Regions from separate parts of the Enterobacter sp. QK-SA4 genome, predicted to be linked through region 1. Evidence: predicted binding sites of a transcription regulator. Region 1 holds the regulator's gene; each other region holds the start of a gene.

What was found. Region 1 encodes PurR, which represses purine synthesis genes. Its sites were predicted from a motif close to CANGCAAACGTTTGCNTG; they were not measured.
Region 2: purE (5-(carboxyamino)imidazole ribonucleotide mutase) is a predicted target of PurR. The motif match lies at 2,727-2,744, and genes of this name have one in related genera.
Region 3: glyA (serine hydroxymethyltransferase) is a predicted target of PurR. The motif match lies at 1,511-1,528, and genes of this name have one in related genera.
Region 4: purM (phosphoribosylformylglycinamidine cyclo-ligase) is a predicted target of PurR. The motif match lies at 4,076-4,093, and genes of this name have one in related genera.

Annotation. Positions count from the first base shown of each region.
Region 1 covers NZ_JBXFXH010000007.1:2,752,393-2,760,335, reverse strand. Annotated here, with positions in the region: gene mdtK (MdtK family multidrug efflux MATE transporter) at 1-834, opposite strand, end outside; gene AC1VYI_RS14790 (riboflavin synthase) at 1,060-1,704, shown strand; gene cfa (cyclopropane fatty acyl phospholipid synthase) at 1,736-2,884, opposite strand; gene punC (purine nucleoside transporter PunC) at 3,183-4,382, opposite strand; gene punR (DNA-binding transcriptional activator PunR) at 4,497-5,408, shown strand; gene purR (HTH-type transcriptional repressor PurR) at 5,427-6,452, opposite strand; gene cydH (cytochrome bd-I oxidase subunit CydH) at 6,750-6,839, shown strand; gene AC1VYI_RS14760 (MFS transporter) at 7,003-7,943, shown strand, end outside.
Region 2 covers NZ_JBXFXH010000007.1:3,612,611-3,620,553, reverse strand. Annotated here, with positions in the region: gene mnmH (tRNA 2-selenouridine(34) synthase MnmH) at 1-998, opposite strand, end outside; gene purK (5-(carboxyamino)imidazole ribonucleotide synthase) at 1,083-2,150, opposite strand; gene purE (5-(carboxyamino)imidazole ribonucleotide mutase) at 2,147-2,656, opposite strand; gene AC1VYI_RS19095 (hypothetical protein) at 2,818-3,003, opposite strand; gene AC1VYI_RS19090 (YdgH/BhsA/McbA-like domain containing protein) at 3,072-3,281, opposite strand; gene lpxH (UDP-2,3-diacylglucosamine diphosphatase) at 3,419-4,141, opposite strand; gene ppiB (peptidylprolyl isomerase B) at 4,145-4,639, opposite strand; gene cysS (cysteine--tRNA ligase) at 4,814-6,199, shown strand; gene AC1VYI_RS19070 (metal-dependent hydrolase) at 6,289-6,816, opposite strand; gene malI (Mal regulon transcriptional regulator MalI) at 6,891-7,907, opposite strand.
Region 3 covers NZ_JBXFXH010000007.1:1,213,346-1,221,288, reverse strand. Annotated here, with positions in the region: gene AC1VYI_RS07490 (DoxX family protein) at 1-86, shown strand, start outside; gene glyA (serine hydroxymethyltransferase) at 141-1,394, opposite strand; gene hmpA (NO-inducible flavohemoprotein) at 1,699-2,889, shown strand; gene glnB (nitrogen regulatory protein P-II) at 2,968-3,306, opposite strand; gene glrR (two-component system response regulator GlrR) at 3,372-4,709, opposite strand; gene qseG (two-component system QseEF-associated lipoprotein QseG) at 4,696-5,433, opposite strand; gene qseE (two component system sensor histidine kinase QseE/GlrK) at 5,435-6,862, opposite strand; gene purL (phosphoribosylformylglycinamidine synthase) at 7,397-7,943, opposite strand, start outside.
Region 4 covers NZ_JBXFXH010000007.1:1,289,744-1,297,686, forward strand. Annotated here, with positions in the region: gene ppx (exopolyphosphatase) at 1-68, opposite strand, end outside; gene ppk1 (polyphosphate kinase 1) at 72-2,132, opposite strand; gene purN (phosphoribosylglycinamide formyltransferase) at 2,340-2,981, opposite strand; gene purM (phosphoribosylformylglycinamidine cyclo-ligase) at 2,978-4,015, opposite strand; gene AC1VYI_RS07800 (6-phospho-beta-glucosidase) at 4,282-5,712, shown strand; gene upp (uracil phosphoribosyltransferase) at 5,870-6,496, shown strand; gene uraA (uracil permease) at 6,580-7,869, shown strand.

The DNA.
Region 1 (7,943 bases):
CAGCGCAATCTGGTGCCCGGCCACGTTCACAATGCCCAGCGGGGAGACCAGCAGGGCAACCACGGCAAACAGGGTCACCTCAAAGAACAGGGCGAGGGCGATCGGTAACCCTAACTGCACCAGACGCGTCATGATGTTCCAGTCCGGCGTGCTAAATCTTTTCTCGTTGCGAATATCGCGCATGGAACGGGCGCGTTTTACAAAGGCGATCATGGAGAAGAACATCACCCAGTAAACGGCAGCCGTCGCCACGCCGCAGCCGACGCCGCCGAGCTCCGGCATCCCGAAATGACCGTAAATAAAGACATAGTTCACCGGAATGTTGACCAGCAGGCCGATAAAGCCCATCACCATCCCGGGCTTGGTTTTCGCCAGGCCCTCACACTGGTTACGCGCCACCTGGAAAAAGAGGTAGCCGGGCGCACCCCAGAGCAGGGCGCGCAGATAGCCCACGGCTTTATCAGCCAGTGCCGGGTCAATGTTATGCATAGCGCGAATGATGTGGCCCGCGTTCCAGAGCACAACCATGATCAGCAGGGAAACAAACCCTGCCAGCCAGAAACCCTGACGAACCTGATGGGCAATGCGCTCGCGACGACCCGAGCCATTGAGCTGAGCGATAACCGGCGTGAGCGCGAGCAGCAGACCGTGGCCGAACAGGATGGCCGGAAGCCAGATTGACGTGCCGATAGCCACGGCCGCCATATCGGTGGCGCTGTAGCCACCTGCCATTACCGTATCCACAAATCCCATTGCGGTCTGGGCCACTTGCGCGACGATCACTGGTATAGCCAGTGCCAATAGCTGGCGCGCTTCATTCATGTACTTCTGCACGTGAACACCTTTATTTTGTAGTTATTTGAGAGACTAAAAAAGCCGCCGAAACGGGCAGCAAGAAGAAAATGCAGGGGGGTGCCAGCTATTGTAGCGGGCTTTAGCTATTTATCTAGTGAAAAAATCGCCAGAAAATGCGCTCCGCTGGCAACCTCTTTTTCCAACTGTTATTGTGGTGGGATTAAACGGTGTCGCCACCGTCCGGAAAAAACAGGAGTTGTAAGCATGTTTACTGGTATTGTGCAGGGCACCGCCAAAGTGGTGTCCATTGATGAAAAACCTAATTTCCGTACTCATGTTGTTGAGCTGCCGGAATATATGCTTGAGGGTATTGAAACCGGCGCGTCGATTGCTCACAACGGCTGCTGCCTGACCGTTACCGAAATTAACGGCAACCAGATTAGCTTTGATTTAATGAAAGAGACGCTGCGCATCACCAACCTGGGCGAGCTGGCGGTAGGAGATACTGTCAACGTTGAGCGGGCGGCGAAGTTTAGCGATGAGATTGGCGGCCACCTGATGTCCGGGCACATCATGACCACCGCTGAAGTGGCAAAAATCGTGACCTCGGAAAATAACCGTCAAATCTGGTTTAAAATGCAGGATCCTTCATTAATGAAATACATCCTCTATAAAGGATTTATTGGCATCGATGGGATTAGCCTGACGGTAGGTGAAGTAACGCCAACGCGTTTTTGCGTGCATTTAATTCCTGAAACTCTGCAGCGCACGACGCTGGGTGCCAAAAAACTGGGGCACCGCGTGAATATTGAAATCGATCCGCAAACCCAGGCGGTGGTGGATACGGTTGAGCGCGTGCTGGCAGCAAAAGAAGCGGCAATAATAAAGACCGCCGCAGAAGAAGAATAAAAAATAACCCCGGGCATCCGGGGTTATTTTTTTAGCGTGCGACACGTAGTCCGTGTTCAATCCCACGGCTGAAAACCACCTGCCAGAGCTGAATATCCCGTGCGCGAAACGCCCCCGCGCAGGCATTCAGATAATAGCTAAACATCCGCCTGAATCGTTCAGAATAGTTGTCCGCAATCTCAGGCCAGGTCTCCTGAAAACGCGCATGCCATGCCATCAACGTGGTGTCGTAATCCGCGCCAAAGTTATGCCAGTCTTCCATCACGAAATGGGGTTCACTGGCGTTGGCAATCTGGCGGACGGAAGGCAAACAGCCATTCGGAAAGATGTATTTGTTGATCCACGGGTCGACGTTATTGTCGGTTCGCTTAGAGCCGATGGTGTGCAGCAGGAAGATGCCGTCCGGTTTCAGATTCCGATCCACCACCTCAAAATAGGTAGCGTAGTTTTTCGGCCCCACGTGCTCGAACATGCCGACGGAGACGATCCGGTCAAACTGCTCGTTCAGGTCACGGTAATCCTGCAGCCGGATATCCACGTCAAGACCCTCACAGCGCTCCCGCGCCATTTTTTGCTGTTCCGCTGAGATCGTCACGCCGACCACGCTGACGCCATAGTGTTTCGCCATAAAATACGCCAGCCCGCCCCAGCCGCAGCCGATATCCAGCACGCGCATGCCGGGCTGTAGCTGCAGCTTTTCGCTGATCAGACGCAGCTTGGCCTGCTGGGCCTCTTCAAGCGTCGACGCGTCTTTCCAGTAGGCGCAGGAGTATTGCATGAAAGGGTCCAGCATACGGCTGAACAGGTCGTTGCCAAGATCGTAGTGTTCTTTGCCAACGATCCACGCGCGCTTTTTACTTTGCAGATTAAACAGTCGGGCAGAGGCGACACGCAAAGTGTCTTTCAGATTGCGAGGGAGTTGATTTTCAAGACCGGCACGCAGCGCGCTGGCGAAAAAGGTATCCAGACGTTCGCACTCCCACCAGCCGTCCATATAGCTTTCTCCCAGGCCTAACGATCCCTCTCGCAGCACGCGTTTAAAAAAGTCGGGATGTTTAACCTGAGGATCGGATGGCGATGATCCATTGATAGTGATGCCTGCTCGACCTAACAGTTCACTGACGATCCGGGACCAGTTGTCGTCCGGAACGCTGACTTCTTCTATACACGATGAACTCATAGCTTCTCCATCACCCTACTGTGATCAGAACCTTAAAACAGCGTAGACGCTTTTTTTGGTTTGTGAGAAATCTCACGGTAAATACCGCGAGGCTAATATCCGACGTAGAACAGAGGAAGGGAGATAACCCTTGCCGAAATGCCTTCCATGGTAAAACGGGAGCACTCCGGCTCCCGTTAACACTTAATATTTATCGTATTTAATCGAACCAAATTTAGTATAGGCCTCAAAATTTGGTGATTCAACAGAAAATTCTTAGCAACCTAATCACTGAAAATTAACATGATTTCTGGCGCAATCAGGCATGTGACGTTTCAACCTGTGCGCGGTTAGCCTGCACACGCTGCGCGGCTGCCTGCATGCGATAGCCCAACACCGCCAGCGCAACGGTCACCAGCATCACGCTGGTGGTGGTCAGGAGCGGCGTGGCAATCAGCGCCGAGACCACCAGGCTTGCCAGGAAGCACAGCCCCAGCTGCAGGGTGTTCTGCAGCGCGGCGGCGCGGCCTGTCGCCTGCGGGAAGGGACGCAGCGCCTGGGCTACAACGATAGGGTAAATCGCCCCGTTCGCGACGGCCATCACGCAGAATGGGATCAAAATTTCAGCCAGACCGGCACCGGGAATAAAGCCAACGGCCCAGGTCCCGATAACGCTCAGCGCATACAACACCAGCAGCCACGGCAGCATCTGCTGACCTTCCCATTTTTGCAGCGCCGCGCGACAGCCGTACCCGCCTACCAGGAACGCGATGGTCTGCGGAACATAGCTCAGGCCGATGGCTGCCGGGCTGTAGCCCATATCGTGCAGAATGAACGGCGAGCCGGTGAGCCACGCGAAGAAGCTTGCCGAGCAGGCGGCATAGATCAGGACATTCCCGCGATACGCTTTGGCGCTGAGCAGGGAAGTAAAGGTAATCGGCTTCGCCTCTTCATGCGCTTCTTTTTTATGCGCGGGCTTGAGGGCGAACGCTGGCAGCATCAGTACCAGAGTAATGGTAAACAGCGTGGCGAAAATGGCTTGCCAGTCGAAATGCGCGAGGATCCAGCTGCCCAGCAGGGGAGCGAGGGCAGGTGAGAGACCCACCAGCGGCATAATGGTGGCGAAAATACGGTTTGTGCGGTTAGCCGGGTAATAGTCGGTGACCAGCGCCTGCCAGGTCACGGCCGCGGCACAGACGCCCACGGCCTGAATAAACCGCAGCACCAGCAGCCAGGTGGCATCGCGTACCCATAACATTCCCAGGCAGCCCACCGCAAAAATGGCCAGGCCCAGCAACAGTACCGGTTTACGACCAAAGCGATCCGAGAGCGGTCCCCAGAGCAGCTGAGCGAAGGCAAAGCCGGCGAGGAATAAACTCAGGCTGGCGCTGATGGCGGCGGCAGGCGTTTGTAAATCTTCCTGCATGGCGGCAAACGCCGGCAGGTACATATCGGTGGCCAAAAAGCCCAGCACGCTCAAGCCGCCGAGCCAGACTAAAAAACCGTTCCTGGGTTGCATTATTTTATTCTCCTGAGGAGGCAGGTATACATTGGCGCTGAGTGTAGGGAGTGCAAAGCCGCTTGTGAAACGCTAATATTTGGCGGGTGCATTCAAAAATTTTGCAGGCAGAAAATGTGGTCAGATTATTCTCTTGAAGTGGTCGATGCTGTTGCGCGTAACGGCAGCTTTAGCGGTGCGGCGCAGGAGCTGCACCGCGTCCCTTCGGCCATCAGCTACACGGTGCGCCAGCTGGAGGAGTGGCTGGCGGTTCCGCTGTTTGAACGGCGGCATCGCGATGTGGAATTAACGCCCGCAGGCGCGTGGTTTTTGAAAGAAGGGCGTTCTGTTATCAAAAAAATGCAGATCACCCGCGAACAGTGTCAGCAGATCGCTAACGGCTGGCGGGGACATCTTTCCATCGCGGTGGATAACATTGTTAAACCCGAGCGCACCCGGCAGATGATCGTCGATTTCTACCGTCATTTTTCTGACGTCGAGCTGCGGGTCTCGCAGGAGGTGTTTAACGGCGTCTGGGATGCGCTGGCGGACGGCAGGGCAGAGATGGCGATTGGGGCCACGCAGGCGATCCCGGTCGGGGGACGTTACGCTTTTCGCGATATGGGAATGCTGAGCTGGAAATGCGTGGTGGCAAGCGATCATCCGCTGGCGGCGATGGAAGGGCCGCTGAGCGATGACACGCTGCGCAACTGGCCGTCGCTGGTGCTGGAGGATACGTCCCGTTCATTGCCCAAGCGTATCACCTGGCTTCTCGACAACCAGCGGCGGGTGGTGGCCCCTGACTGGGAATCGTCGGCGACGTGCCTCAGCGCCGGGCTGTGCGTCGCGATGGTGCCCGTTCATTTCGCGCGTCCGCGCATCGATACCGGAGAGTGGGTTGAGCTGACGCTGGAGAATCCGTTCCCGGATGCGGCCTGCTGCCTCACATGGCAGCAAAATGATGTCTCGCCTGCTATGGCCTGGCTGCTGGATTATCTGGGAGACAGCGAAACGCTGAACCGGGAATGGTTACGGGAGCCAGCGTAGCTGGCCCCCGTAAAGCGATTAACGACGGTAGTCGCGGAACGGACCATCCGCAACGGAACGGCGTTCGATAAGACGCGGGTGAACTTCAATGGACTGCGACTCTTCACGCTTGTTGACGATTCTGTCCATCAGCATGTTAAAGGCCGTTTCGCCCAGCGAGTCTTTTGGCTGGTGAATGGTGGTCAGCGCCGGGGTGAAGAAGCGCGCGTTACGCACGTTGTCATACCCGATCACGGAAATATCCTGCGGTACGCGCAGGCCTAGCTCGTCGGCAGCGCAGAGCGCGCCCATGGCCATGATGTCGCCCCCGCAGAAGACGGCGGTTGGACGGTGAGGCTGGGAGACGATCTGCTGCATCGCGCGGTAGCCGGATTCCGGCTCAAAGTCGCCCTGCACAATCCAGTTTTCCGGCACGTTGATCAACGCTTCTTCCATCGCTTTCATAAAACCGGCCAGACGGCCCGCGCCGGTGTTGCGCTCCAGCGGACCGGGGATCACGCCAATCTCGCGGTGACCGCGTTCGATCAAATAACGACCGGCCATATAGCCGCCTTCAAAGGCGTTATCGATAACGGAATCGGTGAAGTCTGCGCGCGCTTCGCCCCAGTCCATCACCACCATCGGAATATGGCGATACTCTTCCAGCATCGACAGCACGGACTCCGGATACTCGGAACACATCACCAGCAGGCCATCAACGCGCTTTTGCGCCATCATCGACAGGTAGGCACGCTGTTTTTCAATGCTGTTCCACGCGTTGCCCAGAATCAGGGTATAGCCTTTCTGGAAGCAGTTCTTTTCGACCGCTTCAATGATCTCGGCAAAATAGGCCGCTTCACTGCTGGTTGCCAGTAATCCAATGGACTTGGTGTGATTAACCTTGAGGCTGCGCGCAACCGCACTTGGCGAATAGTGCAGCTCTTTGATCGCTGCCCAGACGGCGTTGCGCGTCTCTTCCGCCACAAAGCGGGTTTTGTTAATTACATGTGATACGGTTGTAGTGGAAACGTTTGCGCGTTTTGCTACGTCTTTAATTGTTGCCATTAAATGTCACTCCAGACCATATCCTAAGCTCCTGAAAAACTTGAAGGTAAACGTTTGCCTTCTCTCACCCTTATCTCGCAATCTTGAATTGCGGCACGCCGGGAAAACGACACGGGACGTCAGGAGGGGGTCAATGGCCGGTACGCTAATAAATTTAGCGTGGAATTTTGTCCTATCTTGATGAAAAGGGGAAGAGGTAAAGTGGTTATCAGTATAAATCCAGGAAGATTTTTGACGTAATCTGTGCAAAAATGAGCAAGCTCACTTTTCGTGTGGGGATTAAAAGGAGAAAAATTGATGAGTTCCGATCTTAAGTTTTCGCTGTTCACCACCGTTGTTGTGCTGGCTCTGATTGTTGCGGCCGGTCTGACGGCTGCGCTGCACTGATTTACGCGGAGGGAGAGCCTTCTCCCTCCCGACTCCCCGGATTGTTACTTCTCTGGCAAAAATCTTTTGCCATTTTGTTAACTTCTCATTTTTTGTGATTGATGTCATGCTTTCCGCTTCTTTGTTCTGTGTCACCAAATGACACGGCATCCGGAGTTGACGCATGAAAATCAATTTTCCCCTGCTGGCCCTGGCGATTGGCGCTTTTGGGATTGGCACCACTGAATTCTCCCCGATGGGGTTACTGCCTGTTATTGCCCGGGGCGTAGATGTCTCTATCCCTGCGGCAGGGATGTTAATTAGCGCCTACGCTATCGGCGTGATGGTCGGTGCGCCGCTGACGACGCTTCTGCTTTCGCACCGCGCGCGCCGCAATGCGCTGATTTTCCTGATGGCGATTTTCACCCTGGGCAACGTGCTTTCGGCCATTTCGCCAGACTACACCACCCTGATGCTATCGCGTATTCTGACCAGCCTTAATCACGGCGCATTCTTCGGGCTGGGATCGGTCGTGGCAGCCAGCGTGGTGCCAAAACACAAGCAGGCGAGCGCCGTGGCGACCATGTTTATGGGGCTAACGATTGCCAACATCGGCGGGGTGCCTGCGGCAACCTGGCTGGGGGAAGCGATCGGCTGGCGTATGTCCTTCCTGGCGACGGCCGGGCTGGGCGTGATTGCGATGGTGGCGCTGTTCTTCTCCCTGCCGAAAGGCAGCGCCGGAGAACGTCCGGAAGTGCGTAAAGAGCTGGCTGTGCTGATGCGCCCGCAGGTGCTCTCCGCGCTGCTGACCACCGTGCTGGGGGCAGGGGCGATGTTTACCCTCTACACCTATATTTCACCTGTATTGCATGACATCACCCACGCAACGCCTCTCTTTGTGACCGCGATGCTGGTGCTGATTGGCGTGGGCTTCTCGATCGGCAACTATCTCGGCGGGAAATTTGCCGACCGTTCCGTGAGCGGGACGCTTAAGGGCTTCTTAACCCTGCTGATTGTCATCATGGTTGCCATTCCGTGGCTGGCGCGTAATGAGTTTGGGGCCGCGATTGCGATGGTCGTCTGGGGAGCCGCCACTTTCGCCGTGGTGCCGCCGCTGCAGATGCG
Region 2 (7,943 bases), 860 kb from region 1:
TGATAGCCGTACATAGGGTCGTAATAGTCCTTCAGCAGCGGCGCAAGCCAGCTGAAGTGCGCCTCTGTGCTGCCGGAGCGTTGCTGTTCCAGCAGCGCGGAATCTAACAGCGCGGTGAATTCTGCATACCGCTGCAGCCCCAGGCGGCGGCGAATGGCGAACAGGCCGTGGTGCAGGTACTCGCTGTACTCCCTCCAGCCTGCTTCCTCGCCGTAGGCGGCAGAAAAGTCCGCCCACATGTGATCGAAATACTCTTCGCGCAGGCGCTCAAGACGGACGTCAAACGGGTCTTCGACGACAACGATAGGGGCTTCAACCATGCGGTCGCGCAGGCACTCCGGCAGATGGTTGGAGCCAATCATCCGGCCTTCATCTTCCAGCACCCAGCGCGCGGCGTCTTTTTTCAGGAGCTCAGCCGCAAGGTGATTTTCAAAGCTCGCCTGGGAAAGCTGCGGCGTGAGCGTGCGGCCAAACGACGAACCGCGATGGTGCGCCAGCCCTTCCAGATCGATACCCTGAGCGTGCTGCTTCACCAGCAGGGTTTTACCGTTTCCGGTGCAGCCGCCAATAAGCACCATCGGCTTTTGTGACTGCTCGATGGTCACCTGAATCGCCGTCTGACGCAGGGCCTTATAGCCGCCGCGGATCAGAGGGTAGTTGACGCCCGCCTCTTTCAGCCAGGCCTGAGAGATATGCGAGCGCTGGCCGCCGCGCGCGCAGCAGAGAAAGCCCTCAGGATGGCCAAGGCTGGCCTCGCGCCAGGCGTTGATGCGTGCCTCACGCGTCTCGCCGCTCACCAACTGATGGCCGAGCGCCAGCGCGGCCTCGGGGCCCTGGCGTTTATAGCAGGTACCGACGGCGGCGCGCTCGTCGTCGTTCATTAAGGGCAGGTTGATCGCCGCAGGCATCGCGCCCTGGGCAAATTCGATCGGCGCGCGAACGTCGATTAAAGGGGTATCAGACGCGAGGATCGCGCGATAGTCCGTTCCATCGTTCATGGTTATTCCAGAAGAAAACTCAGCAGCAATGGGCGGGGATTGTACGCCGGGGAAGGGGAAGGTCAACTCCCCGGCGCAGATGTCTTACTTGAGCTTTGACTGTGCCCAGACAATACCGCTCGCATATTCCGGCGGCAGGAGCGGGATCATGGCTTCCAGGGTGGCGCTCAGGCGGCCCGTGTCGCTGTCGTTCAGGTTCAGGTGACCGACCTTACGACCCGCGCGGACCTCTTTGTCATACCAGTGCAGATGCACGAGCGGCAGCTTCAGCCAGTCGTAGTTCAGATCGGTGCCGATCAGGTTGATCATCACCGACGGGCTGTTCACCACCGGCTGCGGCAGCGGCAGGTCGACGATCGCGCGCAGGTGCAGCTCGAACTGGCTGATGGACGCGCCGTTTTGCGTCCAGTGCCCGCTGTTGTGCACGCGCGGCGCAAGTTCGTTGATCAGCAGACCGGACGGGGTGATAAAGCACTCCATCGCCATGACGCCTACATACCCGAGTTCGTGCATGATGGCAGAGAGCATATCTTCCGCCTGCGCCTGCTGGTCAGCATTGGCGTGCGGGAAGGCGACGCTGGTACGCAGAATGCCGTCCTGATGCAGGTTATGCGTCAGCGGATAAAAGACGGTATGCCCGTTGTGCCCGCGCGCGCCAACCAGCGACACTTCACCGCTAAAGTTGATGCCCTGCTCAACGATGCACTCGCCGTAGCAGTCGTCCGGCAGTTCTGCCGTTTCATCTGCACGCAGGCGCCACTGGCCGCGGCCGTCGTAACCGCCCACGCGGCGCTTCACGATTGCCAGCTCGCCCAGCATCGCGAAAACGTCATTCCACTCGCTTTTATCGGACAGGAGCTGCCACGGCGCGGTCGGCAGACCGAGCTTGTCGAACAGCTGCTTTTGCGTCAGACGGTCGGCGATGATCGGGAACACGTCGCGGTTAACGAAGGCGTTATGACGCGCCAGCTCGCGGGTCAGAGCCGTTTCCGGCCAGCGTTCGATCTCGGCAGTGATCACGCTCTGGTGGAACGGTACGGCTTCCGGTTCGGCGTCCAGCCCGACGGGCCAGACGGCAATACCCAGCGGCTCACCGGCCTGACGCAGCATGCGGCCTAGCTGGCCGTTACCGAGGACGCAAACCTGCTTCATGCCGCACCCCGCGGGTCCGGATTGTCCAGCACCTCGTCGGTCTGGGCTTTACGCCACTCCGCCAGACGCTGGTGTAATGCTTTATCGTGCGTCGCAAGAATTTGCGCCGCCAGCAGGGCGGCATTGGCAGCACCCGCTTTACCAATCGCCAGCGTGCCGACAGGAATACCGCGCGGCATCTGGACGATGGAGTAGAGGCTATCCACACCGCTTAACGCGGCGCTTTGGACCGGAACGCCCAGTACCGGCACCAGGGTTTTGGCGGCAATCATGCCTGGCAGATGTGCTGCGCCGCCCGCACCGGCAACGATCACCTCATAACCCTTCTCTTCGGCGCTTTCGGCGAAGCTGAATAGTTTGTCCGGTGTACGGTGCGCGGAGACCACTTCAACATGGTGCGGAACATTCAGGATTTCAAAGATTTCGGCGGCGAACTGCATGGTAGTCCAGTCGCTTTTGGACCCCATCACGATGGCGACACGCGCCGGATTATTGCGGGAAGACATGCGTCTTAAAACTCCTGTGGTGCGAAACACACTGCTTTCGAGGGCACAGAGAATAGCATGTTATACGGGCAAGGAAAACGGTTGCGCGGTTAAAAGGTGAGCAGTTATGGCGAGAAAGCGATAACAAAAAAGACCGCACGATGGCGGTCTTTTATGTGATGTTACTGAAGATCCCCTGCGGACAGGTTCTCGTTGTCGAACGCGCGGCTGACATCGATATGATTTACCATGCTGGTGTCGGCATTCGAGCCTGATTTTGGCACGGAGATGCGATTCTCCGCGGCCTGTGCGCCAGTGGACACCACGACTGCCAGCAGCAGGGTACTTACGATGCTGATGTTTTTCATTCTCTGTTCCTTCCTCATCGTATTGTCGCTGTCGCACGTCGTAGCTGGCGGCACGGCAATCAGGGTTTTTATTTAGTCAGTTCTGCGGTCATGTACACGCGGTTGTTGACCTTCGCGCTCGTGATTTTATAAGAGGCATTCTGCTCGGCGGCCTGCGCGGCAATTTTCGCTTCTGCGCGGTCAAGGGTAGAGGCGGTTGCGCTCACGCTTTGAGCGAAAGAACCGAAAGAAACCAGGGAAAGAGCGGCAACTGCAACGAAAGTTTTGATGGATTTCATGGTCGTATTCCTTAAGTATTTTATCTGGGATAGGGCGTGTTGCCCTGATGTGATAAATAATAAGCCGACCACGGGCTGATTAAAATCGAAACAATTTGCCGATATTGTTCAAAAAAATAGAATGATAGTGTGAGGGATTAGAACGGAAACGCGATCAGCTCCACGCCCTCTGGCGTGACTTTGACCATGGAGCCTTCGGTGTGCCAGGCACCCAACACCACGCGATGGGCCGCTTCGCCGTTGGCGATAAGGGAATGGACGTCCGGACGGTGCGTATGACCGTGGATCAACCACTGAACGCCATGCTTTTCCATCACGCTCACCACGGCCTGCGGGTTCACGTCCATGATGGTCAGGGATTTGCTGCTGTTGGCGGCTTTACTGCCCGCGCGCATTCTGGCGGCGATGCGGTTGCGGATAAACAGCGGCAGCGCAAGGAACACCTTTTGGATCCACGGGGTGTGGACTTTGGCGCGAAACGCCAGGTAGCCAGTATCGTCGGTGCAGAGCGTGTCGCCGTGCATGATCAGGACCCTGCGGCCATAGAGATCGAGCACCTGCTCTTCCGGCAGCAGCGTCATGCCGCTTTCGCGGGCGTAGCGCTTGCCGATCAGGAAATCACGGTTGCCGTGAATGAAGTAGCAGGGAACGCCGGAATCCACGAGGGCGTGAATGGCGGCTGCCATTTCACGGTGCAGCGGGTTAGGGTCGTCGTCGCCAATCCAGGCTTCAAAGAGGTCGCCCAGGATGTACAGCGCATCGGCGCTTTTCGCTTCACCGCGTAAAAAACGCAGAAAACCGGCGGTTATCGCCGGTTCTTCTGTTTGCAGATGCAGATCCGCAATAAAGAGTGTCGCCACGAATTACTCGCTGACGGTCACGCTTGTAATCACAACGTCTTCTTTAGGAACGTCCTGGTGCATACCGCTGCGGCCAGTAGCGACGGCTTTGATCTTGTCAACCACGTCCATACCTTCAACCACTTCTGCGAATACGCAGTAGCCCCAACCCTGCAGGCTTTCGCCGGAGAAGTTCAGGAAGTCGTTGTCGGCCACGTTGATGAAGAACTGCGCGGTGGCAGAGTGCGGAGCCTGAGTACGGGCCATTGCCAGCGTACCGCGGGTGTTTTTCAGACCGTTGTTCGCTTCGTTTTTGATCGCTTCTTTGGTCTCTTTCTGGTTCATGCCAGGTTCAAAACCGCCGCCCTGGATCATAAAGCCGTTGATCACGCGGTGGAAAATGGTGTTGTTGTAGAAACCTTCGCGGCAGTAGTCCAGGAAGTTTTTAACTGTTTCAGGCGCTTTGTCATCAAAGGTTTTGATTACGATATCGCCATGATTAGTGTGGAAAGTAACCATTTTTGCATCCTGTTCCGTTATTGTGGTACGTCGACCCGCGTTCGGGTCATCTATAGGGGCTTGTTATAGCATAACCACAGGATGCGATCACCTTGCATTGTGTGCTGCTTCGGGTTTGAATTACGGGTAGAATAGCCGGTTTTCAACCACACACGTGTTTACATGGAATCTTCGATGTTAAAAATCTTTAATACAATGACGCGCCAGAAAGAGGAATTTAAACCTATCCATGCCGGGGAAGTCGGCATGTACGTGTGTGGTATTACGGTTTACGATCTCTGTCACATTGGCCATGGCCGTACCTTTGTCGCTTTTGACGTGGTGTCACGCTACCTGCGTTTTCTGGGCTACACCCTTAAATACGTGCGTAACATCACCGACATCGACGACAAAATCATCAAGCGCGCAAATGAAAACGGCGAAAGCTTCGTTGCGCTGGTCGATCGCATGATCGTCGAGATGCATAAAGATTTTGACGCCCTGAATATTCAGCGCCCGGACAGCGAGCCGCGCGCGACCCACCACATTCACGAAATTATTGAGATCACCGAAAAGCTGATCGCACGCGGCCACGCGTACGTTGCGGACAACGGTGACGTGATGTTTTCCGTGCCGACGGACCCAACCTACGGTGCGCTTTCCCGTCAGGATCTGGATCAGCTGCAGGCCGGGGCGCGCGTTGACGTAGTTGACGTGAAGCGTAACCCGATGGACTTCGTACTGTGGAAAATGTCCAAAGAGGGCGAGCCAAGCTGGCCATCCCCGTGGGGCGAAGGCCGTCCGGGCTGGCACATTGAATGTTCCGCGATGAACTGCAAGCAGCTGGGCAAGCACTTCGACATTCACGGCGGCGGTTCGGACCTGATGTTCCCGCACCATGAAAATGAAATCGCGCAGTCCACCTGCGCCCACGGCGGCGAGTACGTTAACTACTGGATGCACTCCGGCATGGTAATGGTTGACCGCGAGAAGATGTCTAAATCGCTGGGTAATTTCTTCACCGTGCGCGACGTGCTGAAGTATTACGATGCGGAAACCGTGCGCTACTTCCTGATGTCCGGCCACTATCGCAGCCAGCTGAACTACAGCGAAGAGAACCTGAAACAGGCGCGCTCGGCGCTGGAGCGTCTGTACACCGCGCTGCGCGGTACCGACAGATCAGTTCCTGCTGCGGGCGGCGAAGCGTTCGAAGCCCGCTTTGTTGAGGTGATGAACGACGACTTCAACACCCCGGAAGCGTACTCCGTGCTGTTCGACATGGCGCGCGAAGTAAACCGCCTGAAGTCAGAAGATATGGCCGCGGCGAATGCGCTGGCATCCCATCTGCGTAAGCTCTCCTCCGTGCTCGGCCTGCTGGAGCAGGATCCGGACGCGTTCCTGCAGAGCGGTGCGCAGGCGGATGACGGTGAAGTGGCGGAAATTGAAGCGTTGATCAAAGCGCGTCTGGAAGCGCGTCAGGCAAAAGACTGGGCGGCGGCAGATGCGGCGCGTAACCGTCTGACCGAGATGGGCATCATTCTGGAAGATGGCCCGCAGGGAACGACCTGGCGTCGTAAGTAATTTTCCCCTCACCCTAACCCTCTCCCGCAGGGAGAGGGAATTGTTAGGTTTTCTCCCTCTCCCCGTTGGAGAGGGCCGGGGTGAGGGCATCAGCGCGCACGTTTCCTCCACCACAGCAACCCCATCAGCACGACTCCCGGCAGCCACACCCACAGCAGTTCTGACACGATCACCTGATGCCCGTACGGCGTGGTATAGCGCGACAGCGCAAACGGCGCGACCTTAATGACCTGCCACGGCGCAAAGAAGCGTTCATCTGACCACGGCCACAGCCAGCCGACGCCTTTCCCGCCCGTGGTAATCGAATCCAGCAGGCTGTGCGACAGCAAAGACACGGTTAAAAACAGCCAGCACCGCGCCAGGCTGGCCCGGAACCATCGTCGGCCAATCAGCACGCAGAGTATCGGCACCACAAAGGCGAACAGCAGGGAGTGGGTAAAGCCGCGATGGCCAAAAACATTGCCGTACGCGACGCCGAACTTGAACGCCAGCACGTCGGCATCCGGCAGCATGGCGAGGACAATCCCGGCAAACAGCAGGCGGGGAGGAATCACTTTGGTTCCGAAGCCTAAGCCCAGACAAAGCGGAACAGCGGCGTGCGTAATAACGGTAGGCATTGCGATTATCCATGGCAAATCATGGAAATATAGCAGCAATCCCGCGCCGGCAGATCCGCGTCAAATTCTTATTTTTACGCCGACTCGCGTGCGATAAGCTGCCCGGAAAGCGTAATGCGCTGGGTTTGCAGCGTCGGCTCCTTCAGCGTGCGAATAATCAGCCCGGCAGCCTGACGCCCGGTCTCTTCGCTGGCGGACGACACGTAGGTGAATGACGGCGAGGTGAGGTTAACGTGGAGCATATCTTCGAAACCGACCAGCGCGACCTGCTGCGTCAGAAACACATCTTTACCCACCGTTCGTCCCACCTGATGAATACCGGAGATGGAGCCGATCATGGCATCCGGAGAGTGGCAGAGGAGGGCGGTGATGGTGTTGTTTTTTTCCAGCAGCTGGCGGGTGGCGAAACCCGCAGCCAGGGTGTCATCGCTGCAGGCCGGAGAATATTCATCGCGCCAGACCAGCCCGTTCTGCGTCATCGCGCTGCGAAAACCGAGCAGGCGCTGTTCGCGAATAAGGCAGCCTTCACGTCCGCCAATGTAGGCGATATTGCGATGGCCGCGCTCGATAAGATAACGCACCGCCAGATTTGCCGCCTGACGGTTATCGCGCATCACCAGATTGCATTTTTCATCCAGCAGCGACTGCGAGACCACCACCAGCGGCAGCGGGCAGCGGCGAATCTGCTCCGGCAGGGTAGACGTGCGGGTATCGGAGGCCAGATAGATAACCCCGGCGACGCCCTGCTGCTTAAACGACAGCAGGCAGCGCTCAAGATGGTCATGGTCGTTCTGGGGCTGGCCGAGAAAAACCATATACCCCTGTTTTTCAAGATCCTGGACGATGCTCGCCATCACCTTGATGGAGAAACTGTCGCTAAAGTCACGGAGGATCAGGCCAATCAGATTGGACGTGTTGGCGCGGAGATTGGCAGCGGCAACGTTATGAACATAGCCCAGCGTATTGATGGCAGCGTTGACCTTCTCGATCGTTGCCTCTGAGATTTTCCCTTTCTGGCGCAAAACCAGCGAGACGGTTGAGACCGACACGCCCGCGTGCTTTGCGACATCAATAATGCTGACTTTCTTCAAAACCGCTCCCTGAAATTCACCGATTATCAGTCAGAT
Region 3 (7,943 bases), 1.5 Mb from region 1:
ACTTCTATAAGAACGTCAGTATTGCTGGCGCCTTTATTTTGCTGGCGATTGTCGGACCTGGAGCCATTTCCCTCGACCGGCGTTAAGCCATAAAAAAAGGCCGCAAGCGCGGCCTTTTTTATTTCTGCCAGGCAGAGGAATTATGCGTAAACCGGGAAGCGTGCGCAGATATCCAGAACTTTACCTTTGACGCGCTCGATAACCGCTTCGTCATTGATGTTGTCCAGAACGTCACACATCCAGCCAGCCAACTCTTTAACTTCCGCTTCTTTAAAGCCGCGGCGAGTTACGGCCGGAGAACCGATACGGATACCGGAGGTCACGAACGGGCTCTTCGGATCGTTTGGCACGCTGTTTTTGTTCACGGTGATGTTGGCGCGGCCCAGGGCTGCGTCAGCTTCTTTACCGGTCAGGTTCTTATCAACCAGATCCAGCAGGAACAGGTGGTTTTCAGTACCGCCGGATACCACTTTGTAGCCACGGTTCAGGAACACTTCCACCATCGCTTTGGCATTCTTAGCAACCTGCTGCTGATAAACCTTGAACTCAGGCTCCATCGCTTCTTTCAGCGCGACCGCTTTTGCCGCGATAACGTGCATCAGCGGGCCACCCTGCGCGCTTGGGAATACAGCGGAGTTCAGTTTTTTGTACAGCTCTTCGTCACCGCCTTTCGCCAGGATCAGGCCACCGCGTGGACCCGCCAGGGTTTTGTGGGTGGTGGTGGTCACAACGTGAGCGTGTGGAACCGGGTTCGGGTAAACGCCAGCGGCAATCAGGCCCGCAACGTGCGCCATGTCGACGAACAGGTAAGCACCGATGCTGTCCGCGATTTCACGCATTTTTGCCCAGTCAACGATACCGGAGTAAGCAGAGAAGCCACCGATGATCATCTTCGGTTTGTGCTCTTTAGCCTGCTTCGCCATGTCTTCGTAGTCAATTTTACCGGACTCATCAATACCGTAAGGGATGATGTTGTACAGTTTGCCGGAGAAGTTAACCGGGGAGCCGTGAGTCAGGTGGCCGCCCTGCGCCAGGTTCATACCCAGAACGGTATCGCCCGGCTGCAGCAGCGCGGTGTAGACCGCGAAGTTAGCCTGAGAGCCAGAGTGCGGCTGCACGTTCGCGTAGTCAGCGCCAAAGAGTTCTTTCGCACGGTCGATAGCCAGCTGCTCAACGATATCAACGTACTCGCAACCACCGTAGTAGCGCTTGCCCGGGTAACCTTCAGCATATTTGTTAGTCAGCTGAGAACCCTGCGCCTGCATGACGCGCGGGCTGGTGTAGTTTTCGGAGGCGATCAGTTCGATGTGCTCTTCCTGACGTACTTTTTCCTGCTCCATAGCCTGCCACAGTTCGGCATCATAATCGGCAATGTTCATTTCACGCTTTAACATCCGCATCTCCTGACTCAGCTAACAAGTAAATTTTGGCCTGAAAAGGCAGTCCTGTTGGACGACGGGCAACAGTATAACTGATTAGTTCTGTGATAACAGGTCTTGACAAACGATTTTACGCAAACGTTTTCCTACCCGCCACGCAAGGGTTTGAGGAATAAAGCTCTCGCTCTTTCCAGCGGATTTCTTTTCAGGTTTGTGATGCATATTTTTCATCTTGCAAAGAACCATTTACAACGCAGGGGTATTTTTTATAAGATGCATTTAAAATACATCATTAAAGTCACATCAGAAGGATGCGCTCATGCTCGACGCTCAAACCATCGCTACCGTTAAAGCCACCATTCCCCTGCTGGTGGAAACCGGCCCTAAACTCACCGCCCATTTCTACGATCGCATGTTCACGCACAACCCGGAGCTCAAGGAAATTTTCAACATGAGCAACCAGCGTAACGGCGATCAGCGCGAAGCGCTTTTCAACGCCATCGCGGCCTACGCCAGCAATATTGAAAACCTGGCGGCACTGCTGCCCGCGGTGGAAAAAATCGCGCAGAAGCACACCAGCTTCCAGATCCAGCCCGAGCAGTACAACATTGTGGGTGGCCACCTGCTGGCAACGCTGGACGAGATGTTCAGCCCGGGCCAGGAGGTGCTGGACGCGTGGGGGAAAGCCTACGGCGTGCTGGCAAACGTGTTTATCAACCGCGAAGCGCAGATCTACAGCGAAAATGCCAGCAAGAACGGCGGCTGGGAAGGCACGCGCGCCTTCCGCATCGTTGAGAAAACGCCGCGCAGCGCGCTGATTACCAGCTTTGAATTTGAGCCAGTGGACGGACAGCCGGTTGCCGATTACCAGCCGGGCCAGTATCTGGGCGTGTGGCTGAAGCCTGAAGGTTTCCCGCATCAGGAGATCCGCCAGTATTCTCTTACCCGCAAGCCAAACGGCAAAGGCTACCGCATTGCGGTGAAGCGTGAGGACGGCGGTCAGGTATCCAACTGGCTTCACAACGAAGCTAACGTGGGCGACGTGGTTCATCTGGCCGCGCCGGCGGGCGATTTCTTCATGGCCGTTGAAGCGAATACCCCGGTTACGCTGATCTCTGCGGGCGTCGGCCAAACGCCAATGCTGGCGATGCTTGATACGCTGGCGAAAGCCAACCACGGTGCGCAGGTCAACTGGTTCCACGCTGCGGAAAACGGTGACGTACACGCCTTTGCTGATGAAGTGAAAACGCTCGGGGCGTCCCTGCCGCGCTTCACCGCGCACACCTGGTATCGCCTGCCGACGGATGCAGACCGCGCGGCCGCACGATTTGACAGCGAAGGTATGATGAATTTAAGCCTGATGGAAGGGGCGTTTAGCGCGCCGGACATGCAGTTCTACGTCTGCGGGCCGGTGGCGTTTATGCAGTATGCCGCGAAGCAGCTGGTGGAGCTGGGTGTGAACAAAGACAACATTCATTATGAATGTTTCGGGCCCCATAAGGTGCTGTAATGAAAAAGCCCCTCGTTCGAGGGGCTTTTTTTCGCCGGGTGGTTGCACCTTACCCGGCCTACAAAACCGTTGGCATTGTTAAATCGCGGCGTCGTCTTCTTCGCCGGTACGAATACGGATCACGCGCGCCACGTCAAAGACGAAGATTTTACCGTCGCCGATTTTGCCCGTCTGCGCCGTGCGGATAATGGTATCCACGCAGGTATCGACGATATCGTCGCTGACCACGATTTCAATTTTTACTTTCGGCAGAAAGTCGACCATGTACTCTGCGCCACGGTAAAGCTCGGTGTGGCCCTTCTGACGACCAAAACCTTTCACTTCCGTCACGGTCATCCCGGTGATGCCGACTTCCGCCAGCGCTTCACGCACGTCATCCAGTTTGAAAGGTTTAATAATCGCATCAATCTTTTTCATGGTGGGTCCTTAAACTCTTGCCTGTAAGCTGCCTCGTAATCGATTGCTCACAGTACCATACGGCATTACTCTTTAAAATCGTTTGCTTCCAGCTCGTGGCGCGACAGCAGCTTGTAGAACTCGGTGCGGTTGCGTCCGGCCATGCGCGCCGCGTGGGTCACGTTGCCTTTGGTGATCTGCAATAGCTTACGCAGATAGTTCAGCTCAAACTGATTCCGCGCTTCCGCAAACGTCGGCAGGGCCGTGTTTTCCCCTTCCAGCGCCTGCTCCACCAGCGCATCGCTGATCACCGGTGAGGAGGTCAGCGCCACGCACTGCTCAATCACGTTCACCAGCTGGCGCACGTTACCCGGCCAGCCTGCGGCCATCAGCCGCTTCATCGCGTCGGTGGAAAACGCGCGCACGAATGGTTTATGGCGATCGGCCGCCTGGCGCAAAAGATGGTTCGCCAGCAGCGGAATGTCTTCCGCACGCTCCGCCAGCGCCGGGATCTTCAGATTCACCACGTTCAGACGGTAGTAGAGATCTTCGCGAAACTCGTTGCGGGCCATCACTTTTGGCAAGTCGCGGTGGGTAGCGGAAATAATGCGTACGTTAATATCAATGTCGCGATTGCTGCCCAGCGGGCGAACTTTTCGCTCCTGCAATATGCGCAGCAGTTTGACCTGCAGCGGCGCGGGCATGTCGCCAATCTCGTCCAGGAACAGCGTGCCCCCTTCCGCGGCCTGGAACAGCCCTTCCCGGCTGCTCACCGCGCCGGTGAATGCGCCGCGGGCGTGACCAAACAGTTCAGATTCGAGCAGCTGTTCTGGAAGCGCGCCGCAGTTAATGGCGATAAAGGCGTTTTTACTGCGCGGGCTGGCGTTATGGATCGCCTGCGCCAGGATCTCTTTCCCGGTTCCGCTCTGGCCGTTGATGAGCACGCTGACGTCGGACTGCGCCACCATCCGGGCCTGTTCAAGCAGACGCAGCATAATGGGGCTGCGGGTGACGATGGACTCCCGCCACGCTTCATCCCCCGCCGGGGCGGCGTGTTCCAGCGCGCTGTCGATAGCCTTATAAAGCGCGTCTTTGTCCACCGGCTTGGTCAGGAAGCTGAAGACCCCCTGCTGCGTCGCGGCAACCGCATCCGGGATCGACCCGTGCGCCGTCAGGATAATCACGGGCATACCCGGCTGCTGCTTCTGGATCTCCGCGAACAGCTGCAGACCATCCATTTCGTCCATCCGCAGGTCGCTTATTACCAGATCGATTTTCTCGCGGCTGAGGATCTTCAGTCCTTCCAGCCCGCTTTCAGCGGTCACGACGCTGTAGCCTTCACTCACCAGACGCATCCCCAGCAGCTTTAACAGTCCGGGATCGTCATCTACTAGTAAAAGATGGGCAGGTTTACGGCTCGTCATGCTTCACATCCTCTTGTTTCGGCGTATCGCTGTCCGGTGCAGCGGATGAACTCCCCGGCTGATATTTACGCGACGAGAGCTGCCTTTCGATATCCGTCAGGTTTTCCAGCTTGCGCGTCGTGGTATCCAGCTGCGTACGTAAATGTTGCTGCTGTTGACGCAGCGTATCAAGCTCGCTGTCGGTTGACTGCTGCAGCTTGCTGTAGCGGGAGCGCTCTTCAGACAGCTGAAGCTGTAATGTCTGCCCATCGCGCCAGAGCTGGTATACCGGGCGTACCTGCACAGGAAGATTGACTACAAACGTGTCCAGCCGGGTGACATTGACGCGGCGTTCAACGGGGGTGATTTTCGCATCTGCGAGTAAAATCCCGCGCTTGAAAGCGTCCTGCCAGGTGTCGTCATCCAGCATCGCCGCCTTCGAGCGGGCGTCTACCGGCGCAAGACGCTGGGCGCAATCTATCCCACGCAGCCAGAACAGCGGGTTGCTTTCAACGTCATGTCCTGACAGGTTCCAGATATCGTCGCAGCGGGTTGAGAGGAAATCTGCCAGCTGGTTATCGGGCCATTTATCTTCTTGTTTATCGCTAATTGCACTTTGTGGCGCATGGGAAACACACCCTGCCAGAAATAAACAGGGCAGGCTCAGGCGAAGCGTGTTGCAGGAAAACACCGCGCGTACGGCGCGGAAAAAGACGTGTGACATACTCACCAGACATAGATTCATTTTATTGATTTTTCCGGCTCACGGGCAGTTCGATACGGAAGCAAACGTCTGAACGTTCGTCCGCTGCAATGTTTAGCTCACCCTGCATGCGTCTTATGCAGTCCCGGGCGATGCTCAAGCCCAGCCCGCTTCCTTTAACCGCGCCTTTCCGCTGATGACTCCCCTGGAAAAAGGGTTCGAAGATCATGGTTTTTTCGTCATCGGGGATCGGGGTGCCGGTGTTTGCGACGTCAATAAACACCCGTGAACCATTCGTATTACTTCGGATATAAATGTTACCGGATTCAGTACCATAGTGCACCGCATTGGAGTAAAGATTATCCAGAACGCTCATCAGCAGCATGGGTTCAGCCAGGCACGCAGGCGCATTCAGCTCAACGCCGGTATGCATCATTTTAGCTCTTGCTGGCAAGCTGTGGGCGGAGATCACCATATCCACCAGCGGCTCAATTTCAACGTTTTCCAGTACGACCGCCCCGTCAGCCAGCTTGCGGTTGTAATCCAGCAGTTGCTCAATCAGCTTTTGCAGATTGCGGCTGCTGTTATCCAGGATCTCGACAATTTCTTTCTGTTCTGGCGTAAGGGGCCCGGCCACTTCGTCCGCCAGCAGCTCCGTCCCTTCACGCATGCTGGCCAGCGGCGTTTTAAGCTCATGGGAGATATGGCGCAGGAACTGATGGCGCTGTGATTCGAGCCACGCCAGGCGCTCGGACAGCCAGATAATGCGCTGGCCTACGGATCGCAGCTCGCGGGGACCTTTAAAGGCTACCGTATCCCCGAGCGATTTCCCCTCCCCCAGACGGTTGATCATACGCTGAATGCCCTTCACCGGGCCGATGATCATGCGGGTAAAGAGCAGAACCAGCCCCAGGCTCACCAGGAACAGCACCAGCGCCTGCCAGCCGAAGAACTGGCCACGCTCGGCAATCTCCTGCTGGAGCTGCTGGCCGCGAGAGAAAATCACCGCGCGCGTTGACTGCACCATCTCGGTGTTGGCGCTGGCAAATGCTTCGAGGCGCGCGGCGGCGGCGGCATCCGGGCCGCTGTTGCTGCACTGCAGCTGCGCGAGATCGTTCAAATCCTGACGTAACGCCTGATACAGCTTGTCATCAGGCAAGACCCCCGCGTGAGCGTCCAGCATTTCGCTGTAGCGTTTACGCTGACTCTGATAAACCTTTTCCAGCGTCCGATCGTCAAGCACGCAATACTGACGATAGCTACGCTCCATCTCCAGCGCGGCGTTGGTCATTGCTTCACTGCGTCTGGCGTCGATGAGCGTCGTGCGGTTGGTCAAAGCCGCCTGCGCGCTCAGCGCGTTCAGGCTTTGCCACGCCTGCCAGGCAAGGATCAGCAGCGGCAGCAGGATCAGCAGGAAGGCCATCATGACGAGCTGCCGCAGGGAGCGGGGGAAAACGGGCCAGCGTTTCAACGCATTACTCTCTTAATGGGGATTTACGCAGAGCGTAACTGAGTCTGCCCTTCAGATACAACAAAGCCGGGTAAAAACCCGGCTTTGTCATGGAATGAGGCGGTGCCTAACTCGACGTTTCGCCCTGGCCTGATAAAGCATCGCTATGATCAGTAGTTGGACGGCAGGCACCTTTTTGTGCGTCATTCGAAGTTTATGTAGCGCGTCCCGAAGGGGCTGACATAAGAAGGTGAATGAGCCACTGGTTAATATTATGCAACACCCGTGCCAAAATGCAAAACAAAATATTAACAGTTTGAAATATATGAGTTTTACTCGTTTAGCCTGTTAATTATCGGTTGAATGATTTCCAGGCTAAGTGTCGCTGTTAAGCAACACCTTAACGGGAACCTTTACTGCCACATATAAATCAATGAGTTAAATGTCGCCTTTTGGAGACAGTTGGATTACGGGTCTGTCGCGTAATTGCGACACAAATAAAAAAGCCCGGTGGAGCTTTCGCTTACCGGGCCTGGAAGGGTGTGGGGCTAAAACTTAACCCAACTGCTTACGCGCGTTGCGGAAGATACGCATCCACGGGCTGTCCTCGCCCCAGTTGTCCGGGTGCCAGGAGTTGCTCACGGTACGGAATACGCGTTCCGGGTGCGGCATCATGATGGTCGCGCGACCGCTTTCGCTGGTCACCGCCGTAATACCGTTGGCGGAGCCGTTCGGGTTAGCCGGGTAAGTTTCAGTCACCTTGCCGAAGTTATCGACAAAGCGCAGCGCCACCAGGCCTTTGCTCTCCAGCTGAGCCAGATGCGCAGCATCACGTACTTCTACCTGACCTTCACCGTGGGAAACGGCGATTGGCATCTGAGAACCGACCATTCCCTGCAGCAGCAGAGACGGGCTTTGGGTCACTTCCACCAGGCTGAAGCGCGCCTCGAAGCGGTCAGACTGGTTGCGCACAAAGCGCGGCCAGGCTTCGCTGCCCGGGATCAGCTCGCGCAGGTTAGACATCATCTGGCAGCCGTTACACACGCCCAGCGCCAGGGTCTGCGGACGGTGGAAGAAGGTTTCGAACTCGTCGCGCACGCGG
Region 4 (7,943 bases), 1.5 Mb from region 1:
AAACTGTTAGAGCCAAGATCGACCGCGGCGAATTCCTGCGGGCGTGGGGTCTTATCATTTATCGGCATAGGTTAATCGGGTTGCTCGAGTGATTTGATATAGTCGTAAATCGCCAGTTGCGACCGCACTTTGCGGCGGTTGCCGCGCGGCACATAGCGGTTACTGAGTTCTTTGTCGATATAGCGTGCTTTCACGGTATCGCTGAACAGAATCTCGATGATGTCGAGGATCTGCTGCTTCAGACGCGGATCCAGCAGCGGTGCCGCGACTTCAATACGGTAGTCAATATTGCGCGTCATCCAGTCTGCCGAAGAGAGATAGACCTGTTTATCACCCGCATTATCAAAAATATAGATCCGATCGTGTTCCAGGTAACGGTCAACAATGCTGATCACACGAATATTGTCGCTGATGCCTTCCAGTTCCGGGATCAGCGAGCACATGCCGCGGATCAGCAGGTTAACCGGCACGCCTGAGCTGGACGCCGCGTACAGCCTGTCCACCAGCCCTTTGTCGACCAGGTTGTTAAGCTTCAGCGTGATGCCGGACGACAGCCCTTTTTGGGCATTGGCGATCTCTTTATCGATCATATCGTACAGCAGGCGGCGCGAGTTCTGCGGCGAGACCAGCAGATAGTCAAAGCTCACCGGACGGTACGGGTTTTCGATAAAGTTAAAGACCCGGCGCACTTCGTTAGTAATGCGGGCGTCGGCGGTTAAGAGCGAGTAGTCGGTATAAATTCGCGCCGTTTTCTCGTTAAAGTTCCCGGTACCGATGTGGGCATAGCGCACTACATCGTCACCCTCTTTACGGGAAATCAGGAACAGCTTGGCGTGAATTTTCAGCCCCGGCGCGGAGAAGATGACGTGCACACCGGCTTCCGTCAGACGGCGCGCCCAGTGAATGTTGGCCTCTTCGTCGAAGCGCGCCTGCAGCTCAACCACCACGGTGACTTTTTTGGCGTTGTGCGCCGCGTGGATCATCGCGTCGATGATGCGGGAATCTTTTGCCACGCGGTAGATGTTGATTTTGATCGCCAGCACGCTCGGATCGAACGAGGCCTGACGCAGCAGTTCGAGCACGTGCTCAAACGTGTGATACGGATAGTAAAGCAGCACGTCGCGTTCGCGAATGGCGTCGAATCCGTTGCGGAATTTATCGAACCACAGGTGGCGCAGGCGCGGCAGCGGCTTGTTCACCAGATTGGCTTTGCCGACGTTCGGGAAGCCAATAAAGTCTTTAAAGTTGTGGTAACGACCGCCCGGCACGATGGAGTCATAGCGCGAAATGGTCAGTTTATCGCGCAGCATCTCCACCATGGCGTCCGGCATATCGCGCTGATAGACAAAGCGCACCGGCTCGGCCGTCAGGCGCTGTTTCAGGCTGGAGGACATCAGCTCCATCAGGCTGGCTTCCATCTCGTGCACCAGGTCATATTCGGCGTCACGGGTCATCTTCATCGAATAGGCGTTTAACGCATCGTAATCGAAGAAGCCTTTGAAGATGTCGTCCAGGCAGTAGCGCAGGATGTTGTCCAGCAGGATCATCGGCTTGCGTCTGCGCGGGGTTTCCGGCGGCAGGTTCACAAAACGGGGCACCTTGTCGGACGGGATCTCCAGCAGCGCGTAACGGATAGACTCACCGCGAATAATTTCCACCGCCAGGTAGGTGTAATCATCTTTCAGGAACTGAACCAGATCGGTTTCGCGGTTGATGAGAATCGGGGTAATGTGCTGGCGCAGGTAGTGTTTGAAGTAGTGGCGCAGCCAGTTTTGTTGGTTAACGGAAAGCTGGCGTTCGTTAATCAGGAAGATTTGATTGCGCGCCATCTCCAGCAGCAGTTCGTTATACAGGCCGTCAAATTCCTGATCGGCTTTCAGCACGCGGGACTGGATTTTGCCCAGCAGATGCCGCGAGTGCGAGTTTAAGCCCTGTTCTTCGCTGATGATGATGCGTCTTTTCAGCTCGGCAAAGCGAACCTTGTAGAACTCATCCAGGTTGTTGGAATAAATGCCCAAAAAACGCATGCGCTCGATAAGCGGGTTACTTTTGTCTGCCGCTTCCTGGAGTACACGTTCGTTGAATGCTAACCAGCTTAGCTCTTTCTCGATATATAACTTTTCCTGACCCATTACAGCTCACACTCCAGTTCAATCACAGGACGTGGTAAATCCGTCTCGTCCTTATTATGGCGAGCAATTCCACGATATGTCCAACAGTGCCAGAAAAGTATGACAGTTATTTTTTTTGTTGGGGATTTTAGAAGGTTGGAGAAGGGGATATCGGGTAATGCAATGTACAGGTCGGGTAAGCGCAGCAGCGCCACCCGACATAACAAACTACTCTTCGGCCGCATAACCCTGCGGGGGTAACTTCACGCCGTCCAGCCAGGCTGCACCGTCGCGCATCTCGAGACGCCCGTCGACAAACCAGCTGACCACCAGCGGGTAAATGGCGTGTTCCTGGGTCTGCACGCGTTCGGTCACGTCTTCTTCGCTGTCGCCGTCAAAGACCGGAACTTTCGCCTGCAGGATCACCGGACCGCCGTCCAGCTCGTCGGTAACGAAATGCACGGAGGTACCGTGCTCCTCATCGCCGTTTTCCAGAACCTGACGATGGGTATGCAGGCCGGGATATTTTGGCAGCAGGGAAGGGTGGATATTCAGCAGACGACCGGCGAAGTGTTCGACGAAGGCCGGGCTCAGAATACGCATATAGCCCGCCAGCACGACCACGTCCGGCGCGTAGGCATCAATCTCATGCACCAGCTCGCGGTCAAAGGCTTCACGCCCGGCGAACTGGCTGGCTTCCAGCGCGTGCGCGGGAATGTTCGCTTCCCGCGCGCGCTCAAGGCCGAACGCGTCGGCCTTGTTGCTGAAAACTGCCCGAATGGTGCCATTGATTTTCTTCTGCTTGCAGGCGTCTATGATGGCCTGCAAATTGCTTCCGTTGCCGGAAATGAGCACCACGATGTTTTTCATTCAATGACCACACGCTGTTCGGAATCGGAAGCTTTAATCGTACCGATTTTCCACGCGTTTTCACCTTTTTCAGTCAGCAGCTTAACCGCTTTATCCGCTTCGCTTGCCGGCAGGGCGATAACCATGCCCACGCCGCAGTTAAAGGTGCGGTACATTTCGTGAGAGCTCACGTTGCCCGCGGTCTGCAGCCAGTTAAACACGGCTGGCCACTGCCATGACGATTCGTCGATCACCGCCTGGGTGTTGTCCGGCAGGACGCGCGGGATGTTTTCCCAGAAGCCGCCGCCGGTCAGGTGAGCGATAGCGTGAACGTCGACGTTCTCGATAAGCTCAAGCACGTTTTTCACGTAGATGCGGGTCGGCGCCAGCAGATGGTCAGCCAGCGGTTTGCCGTCAAGCTCGGTCGTCAGCGGGTCACAGCCGCTCACTTCGAGGATTTTACGCACCAGGGAGTAGCCGTTGGAGTGCGGGCCGCTGGAGGCCAGCGCGATCAGCACATCGCCATCGGCCACTTTGCTGCCGTCGATAATTTCTGATTTTTCTACTACGCCGACGCAGAAGCCCGCGACGTCATAATCTTCGCCGTGATACATGCCCGGCATTTCCGCGGTTTCACCACCGACAAGCGCACAGCCGGACTGCAGACAGCCTTCGGCGATACCGTTAATCACGCTGGCAGCGGTATCCACGTCCAGTTTGCCGGTCGCGTAGTAATCGAGGAAGAACAACGGCTCTGCGCCCTGTACCACCAGGTCATTCACGCACATCGCGACCAAATCGATACCGATCGTGTCGTGACGTTTTAAATCCATCGCCAGGCGCAGTTTGGTGCCTACACCGTCAGTACCCGAGACCAGAACAGGTTCACGATATTTTTGCGGCAGCGCGCACAGTGCGCCGAATCCACCCAGACCACCCATCACTTCCGGGCGGCGGGTTTTTTTCACCACACCTTTGATTCGGTCAACCAGCGCATTACCTGCGTCAATATCAACACCGGCATCTTTGTAGCTGAGAGAAGTTTTGTTGGTCACGGCTTAAATCCCCACGCGATTGCATAGCTAGTAAGAAAAATCGGCGCAATTCTAACAGTCCAGGCAAACGTTTGCGAGCCTATTCTGGAGGTGGGGATCTTTTTTTCTGTGTGCCTTATGAATGCAGCCAAACTTGACTCTGTTCACGAAAATGAAACCGGTTTCTGAGAACTGCTTGCAACAGCTATGCCCTTTGCACATCATCGAACTGAAACCGGTTTCTGTAATTGTTTTTGCAGAAAATAACGCAGAATGAGGGAAAGCGAATGTCAGGATTTAAAGCAGATTTTCTGTGGGGCGGGGCCGTTGCGGCGCACCAGCTGGAAGGCGGCTGGAAAGAGGGCGGCAAGGGCGTGAGCGTTGCCGATGTCATGACCGCGGGGGCGCACGGCGTGCCGCGTGAAATCACCAACGGCGTGCTGGAGGGGAAAAATTACCCTAACCATGAAGCCATTGATTTCTACCACCGCTATAAAGAAGACATCAGACTCTTTGCCGAGATGGGGTTCAAATGCTTCCGCACCTCTATTGCCTGGACGCGGATCTTCCCGAAAGGCGACGAGCTTGAGCCTAACGAGGCTGGCCTGAAATTCTATGACGATCTGTTCGACGAATGCCTGAAGTACGGCATCGAACCGGTTATCACCCTGTCTCACTTCGAGATGCCTTTCCATCTGGTCACCGAATACGGCGGCTGGCGCAACCGTAAGCTGATCGACTTCTTCGTTCGTTTTGCAAAAGTGGTTTTCCAGCGCTACCAGCATAAGGTGAAGTACTGGATGACCTTCAACGAAATCAACAACCAGGCTAACTTCCACGAAGACTTTGCGCCGTTTACGAACTCCGGGCTGAAGTACGCGCCGGGTGAAGACCGTGAACCGGTGATGTTCCAGGCGGCGCACTATGAGCTGGTGGCCAGCGCCCTGGCGGTGAAGGCGGGGCGCGAGATTAACCCGTCGCTGCAGATTGGCTGCATGATTGCCATGTGTCCTATCTACCCGCTGACCTGTGCGCCGGACGATATGATGATGGCGATGAACGCCATGCATCGCCGCTACTGGTTCACCGACGTGCACGTGCGCGGCAGGTACCCGCAGCACCTGCTCAACTACTTCGAACGTCGCGGCTTCGCGCTGGATATAACCGAAGAGGATAAAGCCGCGCTGAAGCAGGGCTGCGTCGATTACATCGGCTTCAGCTACTACATGTCCTTCGCCACCAAGGCGACGGCGGACAACCCGCAGCTGGATTACGACGAAAGCAAGAGCCTGGTCTCTAACCCGTACGTCCAGAAATCCGACTGGGGCTGGCAGATTGACCCGGTCGGGCTGCGCTACTCCCTGAACTGGTTCTGGGATCACTACCAGCTGCCGCTGTTTATCGTTGAGAACGGCTTTGGCGCGATCGACGCGCAGGAGAGCGACGGCACGGTGAACGACCAGTACCGTATTGATTATCTGGCCGCCCACATCCGCGAGATGAAAAAAGCGGTGGTGGAAGATGGCGTGGATCTGATGGGCTACACCCCCTGGGGCTGTATCGACCTGGTGTCTGCCGGCACGGGCGAAATGAAAAAGCGCTACGGCTTTATCTTTGTGGATAAAGACAATGAAGGCAACGGCACGCTGAACCGCAGTAAAAAGAAATCGTTCGACTGGTATAAGCAGGTGATTGCCAGCAACGGAGAGCAGCTCTAAGCGCCACCCGGCAGAACCCCGCAAAAAAGCCGGAGCCCAGTCTCCGGCTTTTTTGTCTTTGCTTGATCCCTGTCAAGCAACATGGGTATGGCCTAATCTGAAAAAAGCGGTATAATCCCGCGATTTTTTGCGGACGCCACCTCAGAGGAGAAAGAGAATGAAGATTGTGGAAGTGAAACACCCACTCGTTAAACACAAGTTGGGCCTGATGCGTGAGCATGACATCAGCACGAAGCGTTTTCGCGAACTGGCATCTGAAGTCGGCAGCCTGCTGACCTACGAAGCGACCTCTGATCTGGAAACAGAAAAAGTCACCATCGAAGGCTGGAACGGCCCGGTGCAGGTTGAGCAGATCAAAGGTAAGAAAATTACCGTGGTGCCAATCCTGCGTGCCGGTCTCGGCATGATGGAAGGCGTGCTGGAGCACGTGCCAAGCGCGCGTATCAGCGTGGTGGGTATCTACCGTAACGAAGAAACCCTTGAGCCTGTTCCTTACTTCCAGAAGCTGGTGTCTAACATCGACGAGCGTATGGCGCTGGTGGTTGACCCAATGCTCGCGACCGGTGGCTCTATGATCGCCACCATCGACCTGCTGAAAAACGCGGGCTGTAACAGCATTAAGGTGCTGGTATTGGTTGCTGCTCCGGAAGGGATCGCGGCGCTGGAAAAAGCGCACCCGGACGTTGAGCTGTATACCGCCTCTATCGACCAGGGGCTGAACGAGCACGGGTACATCATCCCGGGGCTCGGCGATGCCGGCGATAAGATCTTTGGTACGAAATAATCGAATAACGATAAATAAGCCGACTTTGATAGTCGGCTTTTTTTTGAATAAAACACCAACAATACTACACAGAGGAAAACACTATGACGCGCCGTGCTATCGGGGTGAGTGAAAGACCGCCGCTTTTACAGACTATCCCGCTTAGTTTGCAGCACCTGTTCGCCATGTTTGGCGCAACCGTGCTGGTGCCAATCCTGTTCCACATTAACCCGGCCACCGTGCTGCTGTTCAACGGCATTGGTACGCTTCTGTACCTCTTTATCTGTAAAGGCAAAATCCCGGCGTATCTCGGGTCGAGCTTCGCCTTTATCTCGCCGGTGTTGCTGCTGCTGCCGCTGGGTTATGAAGTCGCGCTGGGCGGCTTTATCATGTGTGGCGTCCTGTTCTGCGTGGTGTCCTTCATTGTGAAGAAAGCCGGTACCGGCTGGCTGGACGTGATGTTCCCGCCTGCGGCGATGGGCGCAATCGTTGCCGTCATCGGTCTTGAGCTGGCGGGCGTCGCGGCGAATATGGCCGGTCTGCTGCCTGCTGACGGTCAGTCACCGGATTCCAAAACCATTATCATCTCGCTGGTAACGCTGGGCGTAACGGTGTTTGGCTCCGTGCTGTTCCGCGGCTTCATGGCGATTATCCCGATCCTGATCGGCGTGCTGGCGGGCTATGCGCTCTCCTTCGCGATGGGCGTGGTGGATACCACCCCGATCGCTCAGGCCCACTGGTTCGCGCTGCCAACCTTCTATACGCCACGCTTTGAATGGTTTGCTATTTTCACCATTCTGCCTGCGGCGCTGGTGGTGATTGCGGAGCACGTCGGTCACCTGGTGGTGACGGCGAACATCGTTAAGCGCGATTTAATCCGCGACCCGGGTCTGCACCGCTCCATGTTTGCGAACGGTTTCTCCACCATCATCTCCGGTTTCTTCGGCTCGACGCCAAACACTACCTACGGCGAGAACATCGGCGTGATGGCGATTACCCGCGTCTACAGTACCTGGGTTATCGGCGGCGCGGCGATCATCGCCATTCTGCTCTCCTGCGTCGGTAAACTGGCGGCAGCGATTCAGATCATTCCGGTACCGGTAATGGGCGGCGTTTCTCTGCTGCTGTACGGCGTGATCGGCGCCTCCGGTATTCGCGTGCTGATTGAATCCAAAGTGGATTACAGCAAGGCGCAAAACCTGATCCTGACCTCCGTTATCCTGATCATCGGCGTGAGCGGCGCGAAGGTGCACATTGGTGCGGCCGAGCTGAAGGGCATGGCGCTGGCGACCATCGTCGGCGTGGGCCTGAGCCTGATCTTCAAGCTGATCTCGGTCATCCGCCCGGAAGAGGAAATTCTGGACGCGGACGACAGCGAAAAAGCGTCACATTGATCGTATTACCGGGCGAGGGATCGCCCGGTTCTCTCCTTGCAGGTTCCGTGTTAAACTCCATTCCGATTTTACGT